2 regions of the Pleomorphomonas sp. PLEO genome follow, and region 2 is predicted to be linked to the other one. Evidence: riboswitches for the same ligand, from Rfam matches in the RefSeq annotation. Region 2 holds a riboswitch; the other holds the start of a gene.

Region 1 (3,406 bases), 350 kb from region 2:
TTCTCGAAGGCCGCAAGGACATCCGGCGGGTGATCTATCCCGGCCTCGAGAGCCACCCGCAGCATGCTCTGGCGAAAACGCAGATGTCAGCCTTTGGTGGCATCATCAGTGTCGAACTCGACCGCGACCTTCAGGGCACCAAGCGTTTCCTTGAAAACACCAAGCTGTTCACGCTGGCCGAAAGCCTCGGCGGTGTGGAGAGCCTGATCGAGCATCCGGCCATCATGACGCACGCTTCCATCCCGGCCGAGCAGCGGGCCGCGCTCGGCATTTCCGACGGTCTCGTCCGTCTGTCAGCCGGCATCGAGGATGGTAACGACCTGATCGACGATCTCAGGGCCGCTCTCGACGCCTGAGACGGTGAAAAATCGAAAGGCCGGAGGGACAACCGAGCGGCTGAGCAGACTCTCAGAGCGCCTCGGTACCCTCCGCCAGCTCGAGCCGCGGGGCTTGCTCGGCTCGGTCTTCCTTGCGCCTTGATACCGCCGCCGATCGAATGTCAGCTGCGAGCTCGTCGACGCGCGCCGGATCGGCGTCCCAGGCGAACATGAACCGGGCGCCGCCACCGATGAAGGTATAGAAGCGCCAGCCTCGACGGCGCAGTTCGTCCAGCACCGGCTCCGGAGCGCTCAGAAACACTGAGTTCGCCTCTACCGGGAAGAGGAATTCGATGCCGGCCTCACCGGCAATCGCCGCCGCCAATCGCGCCGCGCAGGCATTGCCGTGACGAGCATTGCGGAGCCAGGCGCCACTTTCCAGCATGCCGATCCATGGCGCCGACAGGAACCGCATTTTCGAGGCAAGCTGCCCGGCCTGCTTGCACCGATAGTCGAAATCCTCAGCCAAAGCCTTGTCGAAGAAGATGACGGCCTCACCAACGGCCATGCCGTTCTTGGTCCCGCCGAAACAAAGCACGTCGACTCCGGCCTGCCAGGACAACTCGGCGGGCGAACAGCCAAGCGCCGCGCAGGCATGGGCGAAGCGGGCACCGTCCATGTGCAACTTGAGCCCCAACTCCCGACAGACCGCAGCGATGGCTCGCACCTCATCAAGGCTATAGACGAGGCCGGTTTCGGTCGGCTGGGTGATGGTTACCACCCGGGGCTTGGGGAAGTGGATGTCGGATCGGCTGGTGGCCAATTCCCTGATAATCGCCGGCGTCAGCTTGAGCGATGTCTGGGGAGCAACGAGCAGCTTCGATCCGTTGGAAAAGAACTCAGGCGCGCCACACTCGTCAGTCTCCACATGCGCCGACGAGGCGCAGATGACGCTATGGAACGACTGGCAAAGAGACGCCAAGGCCAGCGAATTGGCAGCGGTGCCGTTGAACACGAAAAAGACCTCGCAGTCCTTTTCAAAAAGATGTCGAAAAGCGTCGGCTGCGCGCTGGGTCCAGTGATCTTCGCCGTAGGCTATAGCCGATCCGCCGTTGGCCCGTTCCATCTCGGCCCAAGCCTCTGGACATATGCCGGCGTAATTGTCGCTTGCGAACTGCTGGGCGGAATTGGCCACGTGAACTTCCTCTCTTTCTCAGAAAGCGGAGCGACGCACGTGGCTGTAATCCCGTTGGTTGCCGGTCGGCCACATCCCCCTCTCGCGAAGGGCACCACCTTGCTCGGGAGCAGGTTGGTGTCGGGCGTCTCCCGACTCTTGATGCTTTACTGGCAATTACCACTAAGACAGGAAGCCGGCAACTGCTTGTCCCGGCCGAAACGAGCAATAGCGGCTCGGTCGCCGCGACGCGCATCACTGATCGAGCCCATACGGAACACATCGTATTCCGTTGCCTGAGCAATGGCTCCATCCTGTTCCACGCAGGTGCCATGCCGGTCTGCGTTACGAGCTCCCGCAGCTTGGCAGTTGCTCTCGCCCCAAAGCACGGCACAGCGGCGGCTTGCGGCATATCAAGTCGCAACGCTCAAAACTGGATATTCTTCGACCTTGAAGGGCGTAACTTGTCCCGATCATGGTCGCTCGACCGCACTATCGTCCGTGTTGACGTCGGTCGACGCAGATGGTCTTGAGCGACAAACGCGTTGCCTGTGATCGATCATCACACAGGCGGAACAATAAATCGCGCAGACGCGAAAGCAGGTCGGCGCGTATCAGAGAATTGGCTAGCAAGGGGATACGGAATATGGCGCGGCTCGGTTTGGAACGTAACGTCGTCGACACACAGGTGCTAGACCGAACCGTCGCTCGCCTAGGACAAGAGGGCGTGCTGCTGCCCACTCTCGGGCAGCTGGCGAACCCGACGACCATTCCCGACGGCGTGCGCCAGCGCCTCGCCAACGTCGATCCCGACGTCGCAAACCCGCTCAACCTGTTTCGCGTGCATTGGTTCAACGACACGGCCCGCAGCGGTCTGACCGACACGCCTGTCTACGTCGAGGTTCCAAGCGAACTCACCGGCGTCAAGGCCCGCATCGTTCTCGCGCTCGGCAACCGCTTCCCGATGATCCGCGCCCACAAGGTGCTGGCGGCCTACGGCTGCCTCGTGCCGCGCCTCGTCACCGGCCAGTTCGATCCCAGCCATCACAAGGCGATTTGGCCGTCCACCGGCAACTACTGCCGCGGCGGCGTCGCCATCTCGCGCATTCTCGGCTGCCATGGCGTCGCCGTGCTGCCGGAGAACATGAGCCGCGAGCGCTTCGACTGGCTCGACAAGTGGGTGGTGGATAGCTCCGACGTCATCAAGACGCCGGGCTCAGAAAGCAACGTCAAGGAAATCTATGACGAATGCGCCCGGCTCGACAGCGATGCCGACAACATTATCTTCAACCAGTTCTGCGAGTTCGGAAACTATCTCGTCCACCGCACCTGCACCGGCGCGGCGCTGGAGACGCTGTTCAAGGCGATCACCAAGGACCGTCCGGGCTCGAAACTTGCTGCCTTCGTTTCGGCCTCCGGATCGAGCGGCACGCTGGCGGCCGGCGACCACCTCAAGGAACGCCATGGCACGAAGATCGTCGTCGTCGAGGCGACCGAGTGCCCGACGCTGTTGGAAAACGGCTTCGGCGAGCACAACATTCAGGGCATCGGCGACAAGCACGTGCCCTACATCCACAACGTCATGAACACCGACATGGTGGCCGGCGTCAGCGACACCGACACCGATCGCTTGATCGTTCTGTTCAACACCGAAGTTGGCCGCAACTACCTCGTGGAGCGGCGTGGCATCGATCCGAAGCTGGTGGCGGAGCTCTCCAATCTCGGCTTGTCGTCGATCTGCAACATGCTGGCGGCTATCAAGACGGCCAAATACTACGACATGGGCCCGGATGACGTCATCGTCTCGCTGGCAACCGATGGCGCCGCCATGTACGGCAGCGAGATCGACAAGGTGATCAAGCGCGATTTCGGCAATAGGTTCGACACGGTGGCAGCGGGCGAGACCTGGGGCCGC
Region 2 (3,406 bases):
TTGGCGGAGGCTGAAATATCATCCGGCAGGGCGAGAGATTCCAGAACGGGCACCAGATAGACGCCCCCCGTTTCGAGTACCGCACCGGCGGTAAGGTCGAGGTCGTGCTGTGTGAGATAGTCGAGCTTATCCTCAACCGTGGCGCCGCTGCCCGGCAGGAAGCTCGCCCGAAGACGATAGGCGACCGGACCCAGGCGGAGGTCGAGACTGGCTGGCTGGATCTGATCGGTGTCGAGAGGCCGCGTCGACACGATGGCGCCAGCGTCAAAGAGCTCGCGGATACGATGGGCGGGAAGGATGCCAAAGGTCTCGTCGGTCATGGGCGTGCGAAGCGTCCGGAAGGCAGGTGAGAGGCTGGCTTCTTAAGGTCGCCAGCGGGATTTCAGGAAGCTCTAGCCTGTTTTGCCGCCCATGGAAACTTGAAGAATCGTCCCTCTCAGATGCCTGACGCCATCAGGACGAGTGGCTCGCCATACGCGCGTTCGCTGCGCATGCTCTTTCGATAGAAGCGAACCAGCCCCTTGCCGGCCTGCTTGGCCGCATAGAGCGCGGAATCAGCCTTGTGCAGTAGGGCGGCAACATCAAGGCCATGCTCGGGTGCCATGGCGACGCCAATGCTGACACCAACTGTGAGTACATGGCCGTTGTGATGGTAAGGGCTGCTCAAGGCCGCCAGCACAGCGTCGGCGCGCGCTTCTGCCACGCGCCGGTCGTTCGTCGGGATCACCATGACAAATTCGTCGCCGCCGAGCCGGGCCACCGTATCTTCGGACCGGCAGAACTCGCGGAGCCGGTGCGCCACGCCCACCAGGACCGCGTCGCCGGCAGCGTGACCTGCGCTGTCGTTGACTTGCTTGAAGCCATCGAGATCGAGATAGAACACCGCCGCCGCCGCATCTTCGCCGCGCTTCGGATCGAGCTGATGCTTCATGCGGTCGAGCAAAAGCAGTCGATTTGGCAGACCCGTAAGGGGGTCGTGAAGTGCCTTTTCCTCAGTGACGTTGATCAGGCGGGCGGCGCGACGCACGAAGGTCAGGACCGTCACCGTCAGTACGAGATAGGCCACGAAGACCAGTACCAACCCCGGCGCGATGGCCTTGATGATCTCATCGCCAGGCAGGATGGGCTCCCAGACCAGCGCGTCACCCATGGTTCCGTCCTGGCTCATCAGCCTCAGACGACCGGGACCGTCGGTGGTCTGCCCGAACCCCGGCTCGTAGCTGAGGTTCGGCAGCATGAAGCTTTCAGCGATATACTTCATGCTGGCGCGGTCGACGCGGCGGCCAATCGCCAGGAGATAGCCGCCATCAGCCGGCTTTTCCCGATCGGCGACGGCATGGATCCCGGCGATTGCGAATAGTACTGGTGTGCCGTCGACCGCGATGAGCTGAGTTACCGTGTCGGCAATGCGACCGGCCCGCCAGCGGGCAATCATCTGACCGAAGGTAGGAGGCAGGACGCCGCGCGCCTCCTTCGATACGAGCCGACCATCGACTCTTGAGAACAGCGTGTGATCATCCGGGTCAAGAACGAAAAAAAAGGCATCAGCCTGCTCTGTCGTCAAATGACCGGCGAGCCATCCAGCGTCGAAAGCGTCGATGACGTGCGCCGCCGTCTCGTCGCGACCGGCCATGCCAGCCGCAGCGCTGGCGAGTTCGTCGGCGAAATGATGAAGGGCATTCTTTGCCGTGCGCTGCTGGAACTCAACGGCGAAGCGGTTCTGCTGAGAAGATAGCATCAGCACGCCGGCGGTAGCGCCGGCAAGCAAAAGAGCGATCAGGCCGAACATCGGCATGATCACCCGCAGGAAGAATCGGCGATCAAGGCTGGTCGTCGGTTTCATCGGGGCTCCAAAAGTATGGTCGCTTGACCGATATCTTGCGCCCCTTCAACCAATAATCCGTGGAGCTAAGGGAATTATCTCGGTATGACGAATGACACCTTACGAGAGTGAGCACTTTCGCCGTGGTCGTCTGCCGCCTATGGCAGAACCTCCAACAATTGTGCACCATCCGGGACTGGTCGCCAGCTTGACCTTTGTCCAAGCTTCCCCTAAACGAAAATGGATCGTGGTTTTTTGAGCCGACCGGCTTGCCGCCACGTTAAATAAGGCTGCTAAAAGGTCGGGACGGACATGTCGATTATTGACACCCGGCTCGCCACGCGCAGCCGGGTTCGTTTTTTTCCGGACCTTGACGAAGAAGGACAAGGACATGACCAAGGTCAACTGGCATCCCGACACCGCTCTCGTGCATGGCGGCACCCTGCGTTCGCAGTGGGGCGAAACGTCCGAGTCGATGTTCGTGACGCAGGGGTTCGTCTATGAGAGCGCCGAGCAAGCGGAGGCGCGTTTCCTGAACCTTGACCCTGGCTTCCAGTACAGCCGTTTCTCCAATCCGACCGTCACCATGTTCGAGGAGCGTATGGCGCTGCTGGAAGGCGCTCCGGTGGCGCGCGCGACCGCGACCGGCATGGCAGCGGTGACGGCGGCCATTCTGTCGCAAGCGTCGGCCGGCGACCACATCGTGGCGGCGCGGGCGCTGTTCGGTTCCTGTCGCTACATCGTCGAGGATCTGGCGCCTCGCTTCGGCATCTCGTGTACGCTGGTCGATGGCCGCGACCTCGATCAGTGGCGCGCGGCCGTTCGACCCAATACGCGCGTGTTCTTCTTCGAGAGCCCGACCAACCCGACGCTGGAGGTGGTCGACATCGCCGCCGTTGCCGAAATCGCCCATGCCGCCGGCGCGCGCCTGGTGGTCGACAACGTTTTCGCCACCGCCCTCTACCAAAAGCCGCTCGAACTCGGCGCCGATGTGGTTGCCTATTCGGCCACCAAGCATATCGACGGCCAGGGCCGCTGCCTGGGTGGCGTGGTCCTTTGTGACGAAGAGTTCCTGGAGAAATACCTGCAGGTGTTCCTGCGTCAGACCGGCCCGACCATGAGCCCTTTCAATGCCTGGGTGATGCTGAAGGCGCTTGAGACCTTCTCGCTCAGGGTGACGCGCCAGACCGAAAGCGCGGCGAAGATTGCCGCCTTCCTGGAAGGGCATTCTAAGATCGAGCAGGTGATCTACCCGGGTTCGGCCAGCCATCCGCAGGCTGACATCTGCGCCAAGCAGATGACGGGCGGTTCGACCATGATCGCCATTGAGGTGAAGGGTGGCCGCGACGGCGCCTTTGCCGCCCTCAACAAACTCGGCATCATCAAGATCTCCAACAATCTCGGTGATGCGAAGAGCCTCGTCACCCATCCTTCGACCACCACGCACCAGCGTTTCACCGAGGAGGTCCGGCAGGAACTCGGCATCCGTCAAGGTCTTCTGCGCCTCTCGGTCGGCCTTGAACATGTCGACGATCTGATCGCCGACCTCGAGCAGGCGCTCGGCGGCTGACCGCTGGATAATAA

The links. A riboswitch is a leader RNA that binds a small molecule or an ion and turns the genes downstream of it on or off. The one in region 2 is predicted to bind S-adenosylmethionine.
Region 1: linked by a shared signal. The riboswitch ahead of AB6N07_RS23350 (low specificity L-threonine aldolase) and the one ahead of AB6N07_RS24940 (O-succinylhomoserine sulfhydrylase) in region 2 are both predicted to bind S-adenosylmethionine.

What each region holds. Positions count from the first base shown of each region.
Region 1 is NZ_CP166625.1:5,046,109-5,049,514, forward strand. Features, by position in the region: gene AB6N07_RS23345 (PLP-dependent aspartate aminotransferase family protein) at 1-356, shown strand, start outside; gene AB6N07_RS23350 (low specificity L-threonine aldolase) at 409-1,512, opposite strand; SAM-I-IV-variant riboswitch at 1,557-1,662, opposite strand; gene AB6N07_RS23355 (pyridoxal-phosphate dependent enzyme) at 2,138-3,406, shown strand, end outside.
Region 2 is NZ_CP166625.1:5,391,921-5,395,326, forward strand. Features, by position in the region: gene AB6N07_RS24930 (2'-deoxycytidine 5'-triphosphate deaminase) at 1-320, opposite strand, end outside; gene AB6N07_RS24935 (diguanylate cyclase domain-containing protein) at 437-1,843, opposite strand; SAM riboswitch at 2,060-2,139, shown strand; gene AB6N07_RS24940 (O-succinylhomoserine sulfhydrylase) at 2,214-3,392, shown strand.